DNA from 2 places in the Pseudomonas izuensis genome. Region 1 is predicted to be linked to the other one. Evidence: riboswitches for the same ligand, from Rfam matches in the RefSeq annotation. Region 1 holds a riboswitch; the other holds the start of a gene.
What was found. A riboswitch is a leader RNA that binds a small molecule or an ion and turns the genes downstream of it on or off. The one in region 1 is predicted to bind cobalamin.
Positions count from the first base shown of each region.

Region 1 (10,284 bases):
CGCCGAACACGTGCAGGCCGTCGCGGATCTGCGACTCTTTCAGGTCGCACAGGTACGTATCCAGCCGTGGCAGCCAGATCGCCGCATCGGCGTCGCTGTCGAGCTGTTCGTCCAGTTGCAGTTCGCGGTCGATGTGCGTGTCGCGCACCAGTTGCAGGATGTCGCGCTGCAATTCCCGGGCGCGGCGCGGATCGAGCAGTTGTGCTTCGTAATACTCGTCGGCCAGCAGTTCGAGGTTGCGCAGCGGACCGTAGGTTTCGGCGCGCGTCAGGGGCGGCATCAAGTGGTCGATGATCACTGCCTGGGTGCGACGCTTGGCCTGGGCGCCCTCGCCCGGATCATTGACGATGAATGGATAGATGTTCGGCAGCGGCCCGAGCAGCGCGTCCGGCCAGCAGCTTTCCGACAGCCCGACGCCTTTGCCCGGCAGCCATTCGAGGTTGCCGTGCTTGCCGACGTGGATCACGCCGTGGGCGCCGTAGGTGTTGCGCAGCCAGAAGTAAAACGCCAGGTAACCGTGGGGCGGCACCAGGTCCGGGTCGTGATACACCGCACTCGGATCGACCTGATAGCCCCGCGCCGGCTGAATACCGACGAAGGTCAGGCCGAAACGCAGGCCGGCGATCATCATTCGTCCACTGCGATACATCGGATCGTTTTCCGGTGGCCCCCAGCGCTCCTGCACCGCCGCGCGGTTGGCTTCGGGCAGTGCATTGAACATCACCAGGTAGTCGTCCATGGCCAGGCTTTGCTGGCACGGACGCTGGTCGATTGTGTCAAGATCGTTGCTGACGCCGCCGAGTAATTGCTGGATCAAATCGGTGCCGCTCTGCGGCAAATCGGCCGCTAGCGGATACCCTTCTTGATGAAGCGCACGCAGAATATTCAGCGCAGCGGCCGGGGTATCCAGGCCCACGCCATTGCCGATGCGACCGTCACGGGTCGGGTAATTGGCGAGGATCAGCGCCACCCGCTTTTCAGCATTGTGCAGGCGCGCCAGATCGATCCAGCGTCGTGCCAGTTCGGCGACAAAATCCATGCGTTCCGGTTGTGGCCGGTAGCAGACCACATCGGACTGACTGCGCTCGCTGCGCCAGGCCAGGTCCTTGAAGCTGATCGGCCGGCTGATGATCCGCCCGTCCAGTTCCGGCAGCGCGATGTGCATCGCCAGGTCACGGGGCCCGAGACCCTGCTCGCTGGCGCGCCAACCCGGTTCGTTGTCCTGGGCGCAGATTGCCTGAATCACCGGGATATTGCGGCGGAACGGCCGCAGATGCGGCGCTTCGGGGCTCGATTGCGCGAACCCGGTGGTATTCAGAATCACCCCCGCCTCGACTTCGTCCAGCCAGTCCTCGACCACCGACAGGCAGCCGGGTTCTTTCAGACTGGCCACTGCAATCGGCAACGGGTTCAGCCCCGCTGCCTGCAAACGCTGGCAGAAAACATCGATGAATCCGGTGTTCGCCGCCTGCAAGTGCGAGCGGTAGAACAGCACCGCCGCTACCGGCTGACCGGCCTGCCAGTCAGCCTGCCAATCCTTCAGGGTCGCGGGGCTTTTTCGTGGGTGGTAGACCGCCGTGCGCGGCAGGATGTGTGGCTCGGCCCAGGTGTAATCACGGCCCAGCCAACGGTGGGCCAGACAGCGAAACAGGTCCAGCGCATTGGCCATGCCGCCCTGGCGCAGGAAGTGCCAGAGTCGGTCACGGTCTTCGGCAGGCACGGTGCTCAGATCGCTGAGCTCCGGGTCCGGACGGTCGTCGCCCGGCACCAGGATCAGTTGCACACCGCGCTGCGACAACTCCACCAGGCGCTCGACGCCATAGCGCCAATAAGCGATGCCGCCATGCAGCGAGATCAATATGACCTTGGCATGGCGCAGCACCTCATCGACGTACAGATCGACCGAAGCGTGATTCTGCACCTGCATCGGATTGGCCAGGCGCACGCTCGGGTAATCGTCGGGCAACTGCTGCGCCGCTTCGGCGAGCAGCGCCAGGCTGGAGTCGCCGCTGCACAGGATCACCAGCTCGGCGGGGGTTTGTCCAAGGTCGGCAATGTTGTCATCCGACACGAATCCGCCGGGCTGGGTCCTGAGCAGGTGCATGGATTACACGCTGAGCGCGGCGCGCAATTGCGCTTCGAGTGCGGCGGCGTCCAGTTCCTGGCCGATCAACACCAGACGTGTGGTGCGCGCTTCTTCGGCGCCCCACTGACGGTCGAAGTGCTTGTCGAAACGGGTGCCCACGCCCTGGATCAGCAGGCGCATCGGTTTGTTCGGAATCGCCGCGAAGCCTTTGACCCGCAGGATGCCGTGCTGGACCACCAGTTGCGTCAGCGCGTCCAGCAGCAGGCTCTCGTCAGAGGCAGGCAGTTCGATGGAGATGGAATCGAACGCGTCATGGTCGTGATCGTCTTCACCTTCATGGTGGTGATCGTGATGACTGTGACGGCTGTCGATGTGTTCTTCGGAACCGGCGCCGAGGCCGATCAGCACGTCCAGCGGCAGGCGACCGTTGCTGGCTTCGATGACCTTCACCGCCGGCGGCAGCTCTTCGGCGACTTCCAGGCGCACGCGGGCCAGGTCTTCCGGATTGATCAGGTCGGCCTTGTTGAGGATCACCAGGTCGGCGCTCGACAGTTGGTCGGCGAACAGCTCGTGCAGCGGCGACTCGTGATCCAGGTTCGGGTCGAGTTTGCGCTGGGCGTCGACCTGGTCCGGGAACGCAGCGAAAGTGCCGGCGGCCACTGCCGGGCTGTCGACCACGGTGATCACCGCGTCGACGGTGCAGGCGCTGCGGATTTCCGGCCACTGGAAGGCCTGGACCAAGGGCTTTGGCAGGGCCAGGCCCGAGGTCTCGATGAGGATGTGATCGAGATCGCCGCGACGGGCGACCAGTTCGCGCATCACCGGGAAGAACTCTTCCTGCACGGTGCAGCACAGGCAGCCGTTGGCCAGCTCGTAGACGCGGCCGTTGGCTTCTTCTTCGGTGCAACCGATGGAACATTGCTTGAGGATTTCGCCGTCGATGCCCAGCTCGCCAAACTCGTTGACGATCACCGCGATACGGCGGCCCTGGGCGTTGTCGAGCATGTGCCGCAGCAAGGTGGTTTTGCCCGAGCCGAGGAAGCCGGTGACGATGGTGACGGGGAGTTTGGCCAGTGTTTTCATCGGATGCCCTTTGGCAAGGTGGCGGGCATACGGGACGAGAACCGGCAACGCGCCTGCGCGCCGGAAGCATTCGCCACCGGATCACCCCGCCCGGTTGTAGTGAGAATCTGTATCGAGGCAGGTCTCCTGGCTGACAGTGTGCCAATCCTTGGATTGGCGTTGGCTGCGCCTTCCCGCGGGCTCAGGACCTGAGCGTGCAGTGGCGTGGCAGCGAACATCACCGTTCACAGTTGCGGGGGCAGCCGCGGCATTGACCGCGTTCCCTTCTTAGCTTCGGCAAATGCCGAAGAACCTCGAAAGCGCAAGGCTACGCATCGTATTGGGGCGGGTCAATGATCATGCTGAGTTCTGTGGTGGCCGGGATGCCGCCATCGCGAGCAAGCTTTGCTCCTACAGGTTGTCGGTGTCCTTGTGGGAGCAAAGCTTGCTCGCGATTGGGGCAACTCGGTCTCAAGATGAGAACCGGTGCCAATTGACGCCCCACCCCCGCCCATGCTCTCCTACACACCTTGTTACGGGTGCCCTTCACAGGGTGAAACGGGAAACCGGTGAATCATGTGCTTTACTCTAAAGCCATGTCAGTCCGGTGCTGCCCCCGCAACGGTAAGCGAGCGAAGCGTCAGATCCACTGTGCCGATGTGGCATGGGAAGGTGATGCTTGAAGGTCAAGGCATTTGCCTGCGCCCCTCGTGAGCCCGGAGACCGGCCCGCAACACGAAGTGATCAAACTTCACTGAATGACAAACCCGCGGTGGGCGGGCGCTGTTCGAATCGCTGCGCGCCCGTTCGTGCAGTGACTCTGCATGCGCTTTTGATTCCCCCGCTGACAGAACAGAGGGAAACGCCATGTCGATCATCAGCAGCACCGGCCACACAGCCTCCTCCAGCACGACTTCCACCCTTGCCCAACGCATCACCGCCGCCATCTGCGCGTCGATCCTCGGTGCATGCCTTGTGTATTTCGCCGGTTTCTCGCACATCGAAGCGGTCCACAACGCCGCCCACGATACCCGTCACAGCTCCGCGTTCCCGTGCCATTGAGACCTGCCGACATGATCAAGCGTATTGCGCAAACTGCAGGGTTCACCGGCTTGCTGGCGGCCCTGTTGCTGACGCTGTTGCAAAGTTTCTGGGTCGCCCCGCTGATTTTGCAGGCCGAAACCTACGAAAAAGCCGAGCCAGCGGTCGTGGAAGTTCATGAACATGCCGCCGGCGTCGCCGCCCATACCCACGATGCCGAGGCCTGGGAGCCGGAAGATGGCTGGCAGCGCGTGCTGTCGACCACGGGCGGCAATCTGGTGGTAGCCGTTGGCTTCGCCCTAATGCTCGCCGGTCTCTACACCCTGCGCGCGCCAACCAAAACCTCCCAGGGTCTGCTCTGGGGCCTGGCCGGTTACGCCACCTTCGTACTGGCGCCGACCCTCGGCCTGCCACCGGAATTGCCGGGCACCGCTGCCGCCGACCTGGCACAACGGCAGATCTGGTGGATCGGAACCGCCGCCTCCACCGCTGTCGGTATCGCGCTGATCGTGTTCAGCCGCCACTGGCTGATGAAAGTCCTCGGCGCGGCGATCCTTGCCGTTCCCCATGTGATTGGCGCACCGCAACCGGAAGTGCACTCGATGCTCGCCCCGGAAGCCCTCGAAGCCCAATTCAAAATCGCTTCGCAGCTGACCAACATGGGGTTCTGGCTGGCCCTGGGCCTGATCAGCGCCTGGTTGTTCCGCCGCAAAAACGATGGCCAATACCACGCATGACTGATGCAAGCACAGCGCCGACCCTGGTGGTCGGCCTGGGCTGCCAGCGAGGCTGTCCCGTCAGCACGCTGCGGGCGCTGCTCGATCAGGCGCTACAGGCCAACCAGATCGAACTTCATCAGATCAAGGCACTCGCCAGCATCGACTTGAAGCGCGACGAACCGGCCCTGATCGAACTGGCCGAGCAGCTTGGCTTGCAAATGATGTATTTCAGCAGCGAACAATTGGCGGTTTATCAACCGCAGCTCAGCCACCATTCGCAGATTGCCTTCGAACGCACCGGTTGCTACGGCGTGGCGGAAAGTGCCGCGCTGGCCCTCGCCGAACAACTGGCCAATACCCCTGCCAAACTGCTGATCCCACGACAAAAATATGCCCAGGCGACTCTGGCATTGGCCGGCGCCGCGTAAAATCCCCGATAATCCCCGCCTTCGATCATGAGCAATCTTCATCTGAAGCTTGCCTGGCCCTCTTTACTGACCCTCTTTTTCACAGGAGCTGACGATGACCGTCTATTTCATTGGTGCAGGTCCCGGCGACCCGGAACTGATCACCGTAAAGGGTCAGCGGCTGATTCGCAGTTGCCCGGTGATCATCTTTGCCGGCTCGCTGGTGCCCACTGCGGTACTGGAAGGCCATTGCGCCGAACAGGTGGTCAATAGCGCCGAATTGCATCTGGAACAGATCATCGAACTGATCAAAAACGCCCATGCCAACGGCCAGGACGTGGCCCGCGTGCATTCCGGCGATCCGAGCCTGTATGGCGCCATCGGCGAACAGATTCGCCACCTGCGTGAACTCGGTATTCCTTTCGAAATCATTCCCGGCGTGACCGCGACGGCAGCGTGTGCGGCGCTACTGGGCGCAGAGTTGACGTTGCCGGATGTGTCACAAAGCGTGATCCTGACCCGCTACGCGGACAAAACCGCCATGCCGGCGGGCGAAGAGCTGGGCAGCCTGGCGCAGCATGGGGCGACCATGGCGATTCATTTGGGGGTCAATCATCTGGAGAAAATCCTGGCTGAGTTGCTGCCGCATTACGGTGCGGATTGTCCGATTGCGGTGATACACCGGGCGACATGGCCGGATCAGGATTGGGTGGTGGGGACGCTTGAGGACATTGCCGGGAAGGTTGCAGCGAAGGGGTTTCGGCGTACGGCGTTGATTCTGGTGGGCCGGGTGTTGGGTAGCGATCATTTCAGCGAATCGTCGCTGTATCGTGCCGGGCATGCGCATTTGTATCGCCCTTAGGCCCACTTCGCGAGCAGGCTCGCTCCCACAATGGAATGCGGTCACCTGTGGGAGCGAGCCTGCTCGCGAAGGGGCCCATGAATTTCACGCATAAAAAAAACGGCGCTCACGGGGCGCCGTTTTTCATGTTTGCAGCGAACACCTTAGTAGTAGGCGTTTTCTTTCTGCGTGTGGTCAGTGACGTCACGGACGCCTTTGAGCTCGGGAATGCGCTCGAGCAAGGTGCGCTCGATGCCTTCCTTCAAGGTCACGTCTGCCTGGCCGCAGCCCTGGCAACCGCCACCGAACTGCAGAACGGCGATGCCGTCCTCGACCACATCGATCAGGCTGACCTGGCCGCCGTGGCTGGCCAGTCCCGGGTTGATCTCGGTTTGCAGGTAATAGTTGATGCGCTCGTTGACCGGGCTGTCGGCGTTGACCATCGGTACTTTGGCGTTGGGCGCCTTGATGGTCAGCTGGCCGCCCATGCGGTCGGTGGCGTAGTCGACAACCGCGTCGTCCAGGAAGGCTTCGCTGAAGTGATCGATGTAAGCGGTGAAGCTTTTCAGCCCCAGCGCAGTGTCTTCAGGTTTTTCTTCGCCCGGCTTGCAGTAGGCAATGCAGGTTTCGGCATACTGGGTGCCAGGCTGGGTGATGAAGACGCGGATGCCGATGCCCGGGGTGTTCTGCTTGGAGAGCAGATCAGCCAGGTAATCATGGGCGGCGTCGGTGATGGTAATAGCGGTCATGGAAACTCCTCGCAGGCTTGGGCGCAGTTTACGCCAATCATCGCCGCGCACAAAGTCCTAGTATTTTTGTCGGGAAAGATTCCGCTGCCCCCCCCTGTAGGAGCAAAGCTTGCTCGCGATGACGGCGGCACATTCAGCCTCAATGTTTGCAGGCATACCGCCATCGCGAGCAAGCTTTGCTCCTACAGGTTGATTACAGGTTTTCGTAGCGATTCATGTCCAGCACGCCCTCTTCCACCGGATCGGTCTCGTGGATATAGCGGCTCAGGTCATGAAAGTACTGCCAGAACTGCGGATGGCTGCGCCGAATCCCCCAGCGTTCGACGATTTTTTCGAATTGATCGGCATCCTTGGCGTTTTCCATCGCCTCCACGAACGCCGGAACTTCCCCGGCCGGAATATTGAACATGAAGTTCGGGTAACTGCTGAGTACGCCAGGGAAAATCGTCAAAGTATCCAGCCCCGGCTGATAACGCAGCGACTCGCCGAGCAAAAACGCCACGTTGCTGTGCGCGCGGTTGCGCAGCAGGCTGTACACCACACGCTGCCCGCCTAACGTTTCGACGCGCAGCAGGGTTGCTTCCGGCAGTTGATCAATGACCTTGAGCCCGGCCGCCGGGCGGGAAGCCAGGCGACTCAAGGCCTGCTCGGCACTCTGCAACGCCAGGTCGATGTTCGGTCGCGAACAGTAGGCGCCGTCGCAGCGATTGATCGGATCAGGCTTGGCGTTGAGCTCGCCGTAGCGCGCCAGCAACTGCAGGGCGAAGTCGCGTTTCGGGTCCTTTGCATCGAGTTTCAGCGCGGTCGGCTTGTCGTTGTCGATGGACTCGTAATCCAGCCACATCTTGAATTTGCCGCTGCTCTGGTACCAATCGTCGAGGTAGCCGTCCCGGGAATCGGCGGGCATCAGGCGCAGGAAGTTCTGCTCGGCGCCATTGCGTATCAGGTCGAAGTACAGGCGTGTCTGGGCTTGATGGGAAACATTGCCAAACACGTCGAAATTCACCGCTAACTGATAATACGTCCGCTCCAGCAGCGGATAGTCGAACAGCCACATCGTTTGCGGCACATCGCCTATCAGGCCCTTGGTCACCGAGGCACTGTCGAAGTGCCGGAAGATGCTCAGCAACGCATTATCGTTGCCTGCCCACAGGGTCGACCAGCTCGGCGCCGGCAGTTCGGCGTAGCTGTCACGGCGCAAGGCTTCGTACTTGTTTCGCTTGTCGCGGTAGTCGTGCCACAGGCTCAGGACACTGCCGACATCGTCGTTCTGCCCCGGCATCGCCAGCAGCGGCGTGGCCTGGCCGCGATAGTTCGGGTCGGTGATGTAGAGGTCATGCTCCGGCGCCTGAAACAGCGCCCAGAAGTTGTCACGGATCACGTCCGTGGCGATCTGCCCCCGGCAGACCGGGCCGCGAATGAAGGTACGCACAAAATACTCGGCGTTATCGAGCATGAACTGATAACGCGCCTGGGCCGGAATCGCTTCGAAGGTGGCAAAGGGATTGGCCCGGCTTTGCGGTCCATAGCCCGGCAATGCGCTGACTTGCCACTTGCCGTTATAGAACAGGCTTTTGACCCGAGCCATTTTCGCCGCACTGAGCGGATAGGTGATGTGGGTCTTGTGCACGATCACCCCCTGCACCGGCCACAAGCGGTAGTAAAACTGCGCGCCCGGATCGTCGTTCGGGCGGCGGGTATTGATCAGGTCAATGGGCTGGCCGGTGGGCGTGCGCGAACGCACCCACTGGAAGAAATGCCCCGGCTCGCCGTCCTTGAAGTAAATGTGTGCGAGAAACCAGTGCTCGAACAACCAGCGCCCCACCAGGCTCTGCCGGGCGCCCGGTGCGTTGAGCAGGTTTTCCCACTGAACCACTTGCAACGCTTCCCTGGTGCTGGGCACCAGGCCCTGCTCATCAATGGGCGCGCCGGAAGCCAGCCAGCGTTGCAGGGTCTGGTATTGCGGGTCGGTCAGGCCGGTGACCGCCAGCGGCATGCCCTGTTTCGGATGGGAACTGGCGTAGCCGTCGAACTCCGCCGGCATGGCGCACTGGTTGTCGCGGTTAAGGCCCAGGACGATGTCGTCCGGCAGTTTGGCATTGGGTTGCAATGGCGTGCGGTGGCCCAGTTCGAGCATGCGTGCCATCAATGCCGCCTGACTGCCCTGGGCATCGAGCACCGAATAGAAGCCCTTCTGCTGCCAGGCACGCTTGCCGAAGGCGTCATAAAACAGCCGGGTCGGTGCGGCGGCCTGGCTGCGATCGCCGTCGTACACAGGGGTTTTGCTCGCGCCGCGGGCCGCGCCTTCACCACTGCCCAGGTTGAGCTGACAGGCGGAGTCGTAGCAGGCATGGCAGGCCACACACTTTTCGGTGAAGATCGGTTGAATGTCGCGGGTGTAGGAAATAACTGGCGTCTGCGCCAGCGCGCCCCAGCTTAAAAACAGCAATACAGTGCTGATGACGACGCGATACGACATGTCCCTGGTCCCGATCCTGGAAAAAACGCCGCGATTCTACCGGGCTGGCGCACGGCCCAACATGAGCGATATTCATGCAAAACCCGCACATGCTCCAAAAGCGCACAGGTTTGCTATGATCCCGGCCCTTCGTCATGGTCTTTTCGAGTAGTCCCAATGTCCGATCGCAGCGTCCGCCTTCAAGCTCTCAAGCACGCCCTCAAAGAGCGCATCCTGATTCTCGATGGCGGCATGGGCACGATGATCCAGAGCTACAAGCTCGAAGAGCAGGACTACCGGGGCAAACGCTTCGCCGACTGGCCGAGCGATGTCAAAGGCAACAACGACCTGTTGGTGTTGACCCGCCCGGACGTGATTGGCGGCATCGAGAAGGCCTACCTGGATGCCGGCGCCGACATCCTGGAAACCAACACCTTCAACGCCACCCGGATTTCCATGGCCGATTACGGCATGGAAGCACTGGCCTACGAACTGAACGTAGAAGGCGCCCGCCTGGCGCGCAAGGTCGCCGACGCGAAAACCCTCGAGAACCCGGACAAGCCGCGCTTCGTCGCCGGCGTGCTCGGCCCGACCAGCCGTACCTGCTCGCTATCCCCGGACGTGAACAACCCCGGCTACCGCAACGTGACCTTCGATGAGCTGGTGGAAAACTACACCGAGGCCACCAAAGGCCTGATCGAAGGCGGCGTCGACCTGATCCTGATCGAAACCATTTTCGACACCCTCAACGCCAAGGCCGCAATCTTCGCCGTGCAAGGCGTCTATGAAGAACTGGGCGTCGAATTGCCGATCATGATTTCCGGCACCATCACCGACGCCTCCGGCCGTACCCTGTCCGGCCAGACCACCGAAGCCTTCTGGAACTCCGTGGCCCACGCCAAACCGATCTCGGTCGGCCTG
Region 1 covers NZ_AP017423.2:2,693,076-2,703,359, reverse strand. Annotated here, with positions in the region: gene cobN (cobaltochelatase subunit CobN) at 1-2,104, opposite strand, end outside; gene cobW (cobalamin biosynthesis protein CobW) at 2,108-3,169, opposite strand; cobalamin riboswitch at 3,269-3,480, opposite strand; cobalamin riboswitch at 3,669-3,894, shown strand; gene LAB08_RS12155 (CbtB domain-containing protein) at 4,016-4,210, shown strand; gene LAB08_RS12150 (CbtA family protein) at 4,222-4,926, shown strand; gene LAB08_RS12145 (cobalamin biosynthesis protein) at 4,923-5,336, shown strand; gene cobM (precorrin-4 C(11)-methyltransferase) at 5,431-6,177, shown strand; gene nfuA (Fe-S biogenesis protein NfuA) at 6,321-6,905, opposite strand; gene LAB08_RS12130 (fatty acid cis/trans isomerase) at 7,099-9,384, opposite strand; gene metH (methionine synthase) at 9,541-10,284, shown strand, end outside.

Region 2 (10,284 bases), 2.4 Mb from region 1:
TAGTCCGGCACCAGGTCGCTACCGATTTCATCCCGCTCATTAACAGCCGTCCACAATGCGCCGCTCGCAGGCTCCCAGGCCAGTCCGTTCGGATTGCGGATTCCCGAAGCAAAGATCCGGTGGTTGCCGGTGGCGCGATCCACTTCCCAGATCGCCGCGCGTCCTTCCTCCTGATCCATGCCGTTCTCACCGACGTTGCTGTTCGAGCCGACGGTGACGTACAGCTTGCTGCCGTCCTTGCTGGCAATGACGTTTTTGGTCCAATGGTGATTCAGGGTGCCCCCCGGCAGATCCACGACTTTGACCGGCTGCGACTTGATCGACGTGTCGCCGTTTTCATAGTGGAAGCGCAGCAGGCGGTCGGTGTCGGCGACGTACAGATCATTGCCGACCAGGGTCATGCCGAAGGGGGAGTTGAGGTTTTCCAGGAATACCGTGCGAGTTTCGGCGACACCGTCGTGGTCGCTGTCCCGCAGCAGGGTGATGCGGTTCGGGCTGGGTACGGTTGCACCGGCGCGGGCCATGACTTTTTTCATGACCCAGCCACGAATGCCTTTGCCGTCATCCGGTTTGGGCGGGGCGTTGGTTTCGGCGACCAGCACGTCGCCATTGGGCAGTACATACAACCAGCGCGGATGATCGAGTCCCTCGGCAAAAGGGGCCACTTGCGTGCCGGCGGCGGCGACGGGTCTGGCGCCGTCCGGCCAGCCGATTGCCGGGGCGATGTTCACCGTCGGCATCAGCGTCTTGTTGGGTTCCGGGAGTTTGGGCGACGGGCCGGTGCCGTCGGAGACTTGCATCGTGGAGGTCTCACCGCAACCGGCGAGCCCTCCGGCGAGGGCGATGATGAGAGCGAGCTGAAGCTTGCGCATGCTGATCTTCCCTATGAATCCATTGACCTGATCAGTAGAGAAGCGCAAGCGCGTGATGGTTCAACCGGTCAGCCGCGGGCCTCCTTGAGCAGCACGGCGATGCCCGGGTGGTAATGGCCCGCTTCGTTGCGCAACTTGCGATAGGCATAAGGGAAATACCAGGCCACGGCGCAGGTGTGCTCCTTTTGCAAGTCGTCGACCATGTCCTGCAGTTCTTCCGGGGTGGCGCCATGCTGGGCTTTTTGCGGTGCGACGAACAGGCAGCCGAGTTTGAGGTCGCTGGCGTAGCTGATTTGTCTGGCGTTGCTGGTGATGTCTTGCAGGGCCTGGGTCAGGTTCAGGCTGTTGACCCGTGGCCAGCGTTGTGTGGCCTGCAGCCAGGCGCGTGTTTCGGGCGTGGCGATAAACAGGTCGGCGCGACCATTGCGTTCGCCTTCTTCGATCTGTTTGCGGGTGGGCGATTGTTGCAAGGTGACCATTTCCGCCATCCACGCCGACGAGGAGAGCAGACCGAGGTTGGCTTTTTCGTCGAGCCAGTACGGCGTTTCGTTATCGCCGCGCACGGCGTTGTAGCGGTCGATACACTCGAACCAGCGCTCCAGCACCGGGCGCAGGAATTCCAGCTTCGGATTGCTGATGATCATGCCTTGCATGTGGCTCACCCTTGTTATTGTGTTATGAGGTTTGTGGCGCTTTGATATCATTGCTGGGCGTGCGGCACAAGATTGACGTCAGTAAATTGATTGACGGTAGATAATCACTTGCGCGGCCTGTCTTCAATTGACGCTCCACCCCCAACCCTCTAACCTTCGCGGCTTGTTTCAGGTGCTCTGTGGCTTGCGCCGACAGAGTGAAACAGGGAAGCCGGTGAGTGGCCGATTCAAAGCATGATGGCCTGCAATTCCGGCGCTGCCCCCGCAACGGTAAATGAGTGAACACTGTGCCTTGAGCCACTGTGTCAATTGACATGGGAAGGCGCACAGTCGGCAAACGCCGCTCATGAGCCCGGAGACCGGCCTGATCCATCCAAGCGGCATCACGGTGGGCGATGCCAGGCTTCTTGCCATCTATTCTTGTGCCTGCCCGCCGTTATCCAGCCTCAACGGAGAGCTCCCCCATGACTGATACCCCTGATCGTGACGAACGTCATCTGGCGCGCATGTTGCGCAAGAAAGCCGTGATCGACGAACGCATCGCCAATTCCCCGAACGAATGCGGCTTGCTGCTCGTGTTGTCCGGCAACGGCAAGGGCAAGAGCAGCTCGGCGTTCGGCATGCTCGCCCGGTCGCTGGGCCATGGCATGCAGTGCGGCGTCGTGCAGTTCATCAAGGGCCGCAACAGCACCGGCGAGGAATTGTTCTTCCGACGCTTCCCCGAGCAGGTGCGTTTTCACGTGATGGGCGAAGGCTTTACCTGGGAAACCCAGGACCGTCAGCGTGATATCGCCGCCGCGGAAGCGGCCTGGGCGGTGTCGCAGGAACTGCTGCGTGATCCAGCCATCGGCCTGGTGGTGCTGGATGAATTGAACATTGCGCTCAAGCACGGGTATCTCGATCTCGATCAGGTGCTCAGCGATTTGCAGGCGCGTCCGCCGATGCAGCATGTGGTGGTCACCGGTCGCGGCGCGAAGCCGGAGATGATCGAACTGGCCGACACCGTCACCGAGATGGGCATGGTCAAGCACGCCTTCCAGGCCGGGATCAAAGCGCAAAAAGGCGTCGAGCTGTGAATCAACCTCGTCATTGCCCGGCGGTACTGATTGCCGCGCCGGCCTCCGGTCAGGGCAAGACCACCGTCACTGCCGCACTGGCCCGTTTGCATCGCAATCAGGGGCGCAAGGTTCGCGTGTTCAAATGTGGCCCCGACTTTCTCGACCCGATGATCCTCGAGCGCGCCAGCGGTGCGCCGGTGTATCAACTGGACATGTGGATGGTCGGCGAGCAGGAAAGTCGCCGCTTGTTGTGGGAAGCCGCAGGCGATGCCGACCTGATCCTGATTGAAGGGGTGATGGGGCTGTTCGACGGCACACCGTCCAGCGCCGACCTGGCGCGGCACTTCGGTGTGCCGGTGCTGGGCGTGATCGACGGCACCGCCATGGCCCAGACCTTTGGCGCACTGGCGCTGGGGCTGGCGCGCTATCAACCGGATTTGCCGTTTGCCGGGGTCCTGGCCAACCGCGTTGGCACCTTGCGTCACGCACAATTGCTCGAAGGCAGCCTGACTGAAGGCTTGCGCTGGTACGGCGCCTTGTCCCGGGAAACCGGGATCGAATTGCCAAGCCGGCACCTCGGCCTGGTGCAGGCCAGCGAGTTGAACGACCTGGATATGCGCCTCGATGCGGCGGCCGATGCCCTGGCCAGCAGTTGCGAAGTCGCGCTGCCACCGACGGTGGAGTTCGCCGCGCCGGATGTGATCGCAGCCGAACCGTTGCTGTCCGGCGTGCGCATCGCCGTGGCCCGGGACGAAGCGTTTGCCTTCACCTACGGTGCCAGCCTCGATTTGTTGCGGGCGATGGGCGCCGAGTTGTCGTTCTTCTCGCCGATCCGCGACCGTGTGTTGCCAGAGGCGGACAGTCTGTATCTGCCGGGTGGTTATCCGGAATTGCATCATGTGGCACTGTCACAGAACACGTCGATGCTCGATGCAATCCGCGCGCACCACGCCGCCGGCAAGCCGTTGCTGGCCGAATGTGGCGGCATGCTGTATTTGCTCGATTCGCTCACGGATGTCGAAGGTGCTCGCGCAGAACTGGTCGGCTTGCTGAGCGGTGATGCGGTGATGCAAAAGCGTCTAGCCGCGCTGGCCCTGCAAGCGGTCGAACTGCCGGAAGGTTCGCTTCGCGGCCACACCTATCACCACTCGCTGACCACCACCGAACTGACGCCGATTGCCCGGGGCTTGAGTCCCAATGGTGGGCGCGGGGCGGAAGCGGTTTATCGCGAGGGGCGAATGACCGCTTCTTATGTGCACTTTTATTTTCCGTCGAATCCGACGGCGATTGCCGCGCTGTTTGCGCCAGACCGTGAGGACGCCTTCGCGAGCAGGCTCGCTCCCACAATGGATAACCTAGACCCTGTGGGAGCGAGCCTGCTCGCGAAAAGGCCATGACCGACAACACATTCAGTCAGGCCGAACGCGAAGCGGTTTATCGCGCAATAGCCGAACGCCGCGACATGCGCCATTTCAGCGGCGGAACTGTCGAGCCCGAACTATTGCGCCGTCTGCTCGAAGCCGCGCACCAGGCACCGAGTGTCGGCCTGATGCAGCCCTGGCGTTTCATTCGCATCAGCGACCGGGCCTTGCGCGGCAAGATCCAGGCGCTGGTGGAAGAAGAACGCATCCGCACTGCCGAGGCCCTGGGCGAGCGAACCGACGAATTCATGCAACTCAAGGTCGAAGGCATCAACGATTGCGCCGAAGTGCTGGTGGCCGCGCTGATGGATGATCGCGAGCGGCATATCTTCGGCCGGCGCACCCTGCCGGAAATGGACATGGCGTCGTTGTCCTGCGCAATTCAGAACCTGTGGCTGGCATCCCGCGCCGAAGGGCTGGGCATGGGCTGGGTATCCCTGTTCGAGCCGCAAGCCCTGGCGGACTTGTTGGGGTTGCCGTCCGGTGCCAAGCCGTTGGCCATTTTGTGCCTGGGGCCGGTCAAGGAATTCTACCCGGCACCCATGCTGGTGCTTGAAGGCTGGGCGCAGGTGCGTCCGTTGAGTGAATTGTTGTACGAGAATTATTGGGGAGTGAGTCAATGAGTGTGGCGTTGTTGAGTGTCGCCGCCGTGGCGCTGGATGCGCTGCTGGGCGAACCCAAGCGCTGGCATCCGCTGGTGGCGTTCGGCCGTTTTGCCGAGCGCATCGAGCAGCGATTCAACGGTGGTGGTCGCGGCTGGCGCAGCCATGGCGTCACCGCATGGGTGATCGCGGTTTTACCCTTGACCTTGCTGGCCACGGCCATTTCCTGGGCGCCCTACGTCGGCTGGATCGTCGAGATTCTCGCGCTGTACTGCGCCCTCGGCATGCGCAGTCTGGGCGAGCACGTCGAGCCTGTGGCCAAGGCCTTGCGCAGCGATAATCTCGAAGAAGCGCGCCAGCGTGTGAGTTACCTGGTCAGCCGCAAGACCAGCGAATTGGATAAAACCGAAGTCGCCCGCGCCGCCACCGAGTCGGTGCTGGAAAACGGCAGTGACGCGGTGTTCGCCGCCTTGTTCTGGTTTGCCGTGGCCGGTGCGCCGGGCGTGGTGCTCTACCGTTTGAGCAACACCCTGGATGCGATGTGGGGTTATCGCAACGAACGCTTCGAACGTTTCGGCTGGGCTGCGGCGAAGATCGACGATGTGCTCAATTACATTCCGGCGCGGTTGGTGGCATTGACCTACGCGCTGTTGGGCAAGACCCGGCTGGCCTTGAAATGCTGGCGCACCCAGGGCCCGACCTGGGACAGTCCGAATGCCGGTCCGGTGATGGCGGCGGGTGCCGGTGCGTTGGGCGTTGAGTTGGGTGGGCCGGCGATTTATCACGGCGAACTGCACGAGCGTCCGCAACTGGGCGAAGGCGTGCCGGCGGATGCGGACTCCATCGACCGCGGCTGGCAACTGGTCCAGCGCGGGGTATGGTTATGGCTGCTGATTCTCTGCGTGGGGGCTGAATTTTATGCTTGAGCACGGTGGGCGGTTGCGCAAGGCGGCGCTCGAATACGGCATCGAGGAAGCCGATTGGCTAGACCTGTCCAGCGGCCTGGCACCCTGGCCGTTTCCGGTTCCGGATATTCCGCTGCGGGCCTGGGCGCGCTTGCCGGAAACCGATGACGGCCTGGAGCAGGCCGCCTGCGATTACTACGGCACACTGCAGGCGCTGCCGGTGGCCGGTTCACAAATGGCCATTCAGTTGTTGCCGCGATTGCGGCGGGCCGGCAAGGTCGGCGTGCTGTCGCCTTGTTACGCCGAACATGCCGAAGCCTGGCGTCGCAATGGCTACATCGTTCGCGAAGTGCTGGAGCAGGAAGTCGATTTTTTCGTCGACAGTCTCGATGTGCTGGTGGTGGTCAACCCGAACAATCCCACCGGCTTGAGCCTGACGCCCGCCCGATTGCTCGATTGGCATGGACGCCTGGCCCAGCGCGGTGGCTGGCTGGTGGTGGACGAAGCGTTCATGGACAACACGCCGCACCTGAGTGTGGCGCCGTTTGCCCATCAGGTCGGATTGATCGTCTTGCGTTCGTTCGGCAAGTTTTTCGGCCTGGCCGGGGTGCGGCTGGGTTTTGTCCTCGCCGAGCGCAAGTTGCTCAAGTTGCTCGCCGAACAGGTCGGGCCGTGGGCGGTGAGCGGGCCGACCCGAGTGCTCGGTCAGGCTTGTCTGCGCGATACCGAAGGACACAGGCAGCAACGCGTGCGGGCCGAGGAAGCCAGCGAACGGCTGGCGTCGTTGCTGGAGCAGTACGGGTTCAAGCCCCAGGGCGGTTGCGCCTTGTTCCAATGGCTGATCACCGAGCGCGCCGAAGAGCTGCACGAGTTCATGGCCCGGCGCGGCATTCTGCTGCGATTGTTCACGCAAACCAGCAGCCTGCGCTTCGGCCTGCCCGACGGTGACGCCGATTGGGCACGCCTGGCCGCCGCATTCGAAGACTTCGCCAGGGAACGCCAATGACCACGTTGATGGTGCAAGGCACCACCTCCGACGCCGGCAAAAGCACGCTGGTGACGGCACTATGCCGCTGGGTCACGCGTCAGGGCGCAGGCGTGGTGCCATTCAAGCCGCAAAACATGGCGCTCAACAGCGCGGTGACGGCTGACGGTGGCGAGATCGGCCGTGCGCAAGCGGTACAGGCCCAGGCCGCTTATCTCGAACCGCACACCGACATGAACCCGGTGCTGCTCAAACCCAACAGCGATACTGGCGCCCAAGTGATCATCCACGGTCGCGCCGTCACGACCATGAACGCGGTGGCTTATCACGACTACAAGGCCATCGCCATGCAAGCGGTGCTGGCTTCCCATGCACGGTTGAGCGCGGCCTATCCGCTGGTGATGGTCGAGGGCGCCGGTTCACCGGCCGAGATCAATCTGCGTGCCGGCGACATTGCCAACATGGGCTTTGCCGAAGCGGTGGATTGCCCGGTGGTGTTGATTGCCGACATCAACCGGGGCGGGGTATTCGCCCATCTGGTGGGTACGCTGGAGTTGCTTTCGCCCAGCGAGCAGGCGCGGGTCAAGGGCTTCATCATCAACCGTTTTCGCGGTGACATCGCCCTGTTGCAACCGGGCCTGGACTGGCTGGAACAGCGCACCGGCAAACCGGTGATTGGCGTATTGCCGTATGTGATGGACCTGCACCTGGAAGCCGAGGACGGTATCGATCAGCGCCAGACCGACAAGGCCGAGCAGGTGCTGAAAGTGCTGGTGCCGGTGTTGCCGCGCATCAGCAACCACACCGATTTCGATCCGCTTCGCCTGCATCCGCAAGTGGATCTGCAATTCATCGGCCCCGGCCAGGCGATCCCGCCGGCCGATCTGATCATTCTTCCGGGCTCGAAAAGCGTGCGCAGCGACCTCGCGTATCTGCGGGCCAACGGTTGGGAAACCGCCATCTCCCGTCATCTGCGGTATGGCGGGAAATTGCTGGGCATCTGTGGTGGCCTGCAGATGCTCGGCGGGCAAGTGCATGACCCGCTGGGCCTGGAAGGCGCACCGGGTTCCAGCGCCGGTTTGGGTTTGCTGGCGTTTGAAACCCGCCTCGAAGAAGAGAAGCAACTGCGCAATGTGCGCGGGCATTTGGTGCTGGAAAACGCTGAGGTCAGCGGTTATGAAATCCACGCCGGCGTGACCACTGGCCCGGCACTGGAAAACGCCGCGGTGCAGCTCGATGACGGGCGTTGCGATGGCGCGCAAAGTGTCGATGGGCAGATTTTCGGCACCTACCTGCATGGTCTGTTCGAATCGCCGGCGGCGTGCAGTGCGTTGCTGCGATGGGCAGGATTGCAGGCCGTGCAGGATGTGGATTACCACGGGTTGCGCGAGCGGGATATCGAGCGGTTGGCGGATCTGGTGGAGAAGCATCTGGATACCGGGTTGTTGCGCGAACTCTGTGGGATTTGAGGTGGTTTTGAGATTGCCATCGCGAGCAGGCTCGCTCCCACAGTTGACCGCGTTCCAATGTGGGAGCGAGCCTGCTCGCGATAGCGCCTGCCGCTACACCGCCAAATAGAAGGTTGATAACCATGCTCCAACTGATCCTCGGCGGCGCCCGCTCCGGCAAGAGTCGCCTGGCTGAAAAACTGGCAACAGACAGTCAACTCCAGGTGACCTACATCGCCACCAGCCAACCCCTGGACGGCGAAATGAGCGACCGGGTCGCCCATCACCGCGCCCGTCGCCCTGCCGAATGGGCCTTGATCGAAGAGCCTTTGGAACTGGCCCGCGTCCTGCGTGAAAACGCTCGCGCCGATCATTGCCTGTTGGTGGATTGCCTGACGTTGTGGCTGACCAACCTGCTGATGCAGGGCGATGCCGAACGCTTGAACGTTGAACGCGATGCGCTGCTGGAGTGCCTGGCGTCGTTGCCGGGTGAAATCATTTTTGTCAGCAACGAGACCGGAATGGGTGTCGTGCCGCTGGGCGAATTGACTCGCCGCTATGTCGATGAAGCCGGTTGGCTGCATCAAGCTCTGGCCGAGCGTTGTCAGCGAGTCGTCCTGACCGTCGCCGGCCTGCCCCTCACTCTGAAAGGAACTGCGTTATGACCCAATCCTGGTGGCTGAACCCGTGCAAACCGATCGACGCCCAGGCGGTCGAGCAGGCCCAGGCCCGTCAACAACAATTGACCAAGCCGGCGGGTTCCCTCGGTCAGCTGGAGTCGGTAGCGGTACAACTGGCGGGATTGCAGGGGCGGGTCAAACCGAGTCTGGAGCAGGTTTCGATCACGATTTTTGCCGGCGACCACGGCGTGGTGGCCGAAGGGGTGTCCGCGTTTCCTCAGGAAGTCACCGGGCAAATGCTGCACAACTTCGTCAGCGGCGGCGCGGCAATCAGTGTGCTGGCGCGGCAGTTGGGGGCTGCCCTTGAGGTGGTGGATCTCGGGACGATTACGCCATCGCTGAGCCTGCCGGGGGTGCGTCACCTGAACATCGGCCCGGGCACGGCGAATTTTGTGCAGGGCCCGGCGATGACCGTGGCTCAAGGCGAACTGGCATTGCAGGCGGGTCGTGACAGCGTGCGGCGGGCCAAAGAAGCCAATGCGCAATTGTTCATCGGTGGCGAGATGGGCATCGGCAATACCACCGCCGCCAGTGCACTGGCCTGTGCCTTGCTGGATTGCCCGGTGGTGCATCTGACCGGGCCTGGCACCGGATTGAACGCGGCGGGCGTCAGCCACAAGGCTGAGGTGATCGAGCGAGCATTGGCCTTGCACGGTGCCCGGCGTGGCGATGCGTTGCAAACCCTGCTGAACCTGGGTGGTTTCGAAATCGCGGCATTGGTCGGGACCTATCTGGCCTGTGCCCAGGAAGGCGTTGCGGTGCTGGTGGACGGCTTCATTTGCAGCGTCGCGGCGTTGGTCGCGGTGCGTTTGAATCCACAATGCCGCCCGTGGTTGTTGTTCGGTCATCGTGGCGCCGAGCCGGGGCATCGACATGTGTTGGAATCCTTGAATGCCGAACCGCTGCTCGATCTCGGCTTGCGACTGGGAGAAGGCAGCGGGGCTGCGCTGGCGGTGCCATTGTTGCGGCTGGCGTGTGATCTGCATGGGCAGATGGCGACGTTCGCTGAAGCCGCAGTTGCGGATCGCCCGGCATGATCTTGCGTCTGGATCTGCTGCGCCATGGCGAAACCGAACTTGGCGGCGGCTTGCGCGGCAGCCTCGATGACGCGCTGACCGAAAAGGGGTGGCAGCAGATGCGCTCAGCGGTGATGGAGCAGGGGCCTTGGGATCGTCTGGTCAGCTCACCATTGCAGCGTTGTGCGCGCTTCGCTGAAGAACTCGCCGCGCGCTCGGGCTTGCCGGTGGCGTTCGATCCAGACCTGCAAGAGCTGCACTTCGGCGCGTGGGAGGGGCAGAGCGCCGCGGCGCTGATGGAAACCGATGCCGAAGGCCTGGGATTGTTTTGGGCTGACCCTTATTCATTCACTCCGCCACAGGGTGAGCCAGTGGCCGAGTTTTCAGCGCGCGTGCTGGCGGCGGTCGCGCGTTTGCAGGCGGCCTACGCCGGCCAGCGGGTGCTGCTGATCAGCCATGGCGGGGTCATGCGTTTGTTGCTGGCCCAGGCGCGAGGCTTGCCCCGTGAGCAGTTGCTGAATGTCGAAGTGGGTCACGGTGCGTTGTTCTCGCTATCGGTCCAGTCCGATGGCTTGTTAAAGGAAGTGCGCTGACCATGTTGCCGTTCTGGATCGCCCTGCAATTCCTCAGCAGCCTGCCGATTC
Region 2 covers NZ_AP017423.2:5,061,921-5,072,204, reverse strand. Annotated here, with positions in the region: gene LAB08_RS22440 (PQQ-dependent sugar dehydrogenase) at 1-872, opposite strand, end outside; gene LAB08_RS22435 (hypothetical protein) at 941-1,525, opposite strand; cobalamin riboswitch at 1,679-1,907, shown strand; gene cobO (cob(I)yrinic acid a,c-diamide adenosyltransferase) at 1,990-2,601, shown strand; gene LAB08_RS22425 (cobyrinic acid a,c-diamide synthase CobB) at 2,598-3,980, shown strand; gene bluB (5,6-dimethylbenzimidazole synthase) at 3,977-4,627, shown strand; gene cbiB (adenosylcobinamide-phosphate synthase CbiB) at 4,624-5,532, shown strand; gene cobD (threonine-phosphate decarboxylase CobD) at 5,525-6,517, shown strand; gene LAB08_RS22405 (cobyric acid synthase) at 6,514-7,965, shown strand; gene cobU (bifunctional adenosylcobinamide kinase/adenosylcobinamide-phosphate guanylyltransferase) at 8,088-8,609, shown strand; gene cobT (nicotinate-nucleotide--dimethylbenzimidazole phosphoribosyltransferase) at 8,606-9,661, shown strand; gene cobC (alpha-ribazole phosphatase family protein) at 9,658-10,233, shown strand; gene LAB08_RS22385 (adenosylcobinamide-GDP ribazoletransferase) at 10,236-10,284, shown strand, end outside.
Region 2: it holds a riboswitch for cobalamin, as region 1 does, so the genes downstream of both, cobO (cob(I)yrinic acid a,c-diamide adenosyltransferase) here and cobW (cobalamin biosynthesis protein CobW) in region 1, are expected to answer to the same signal.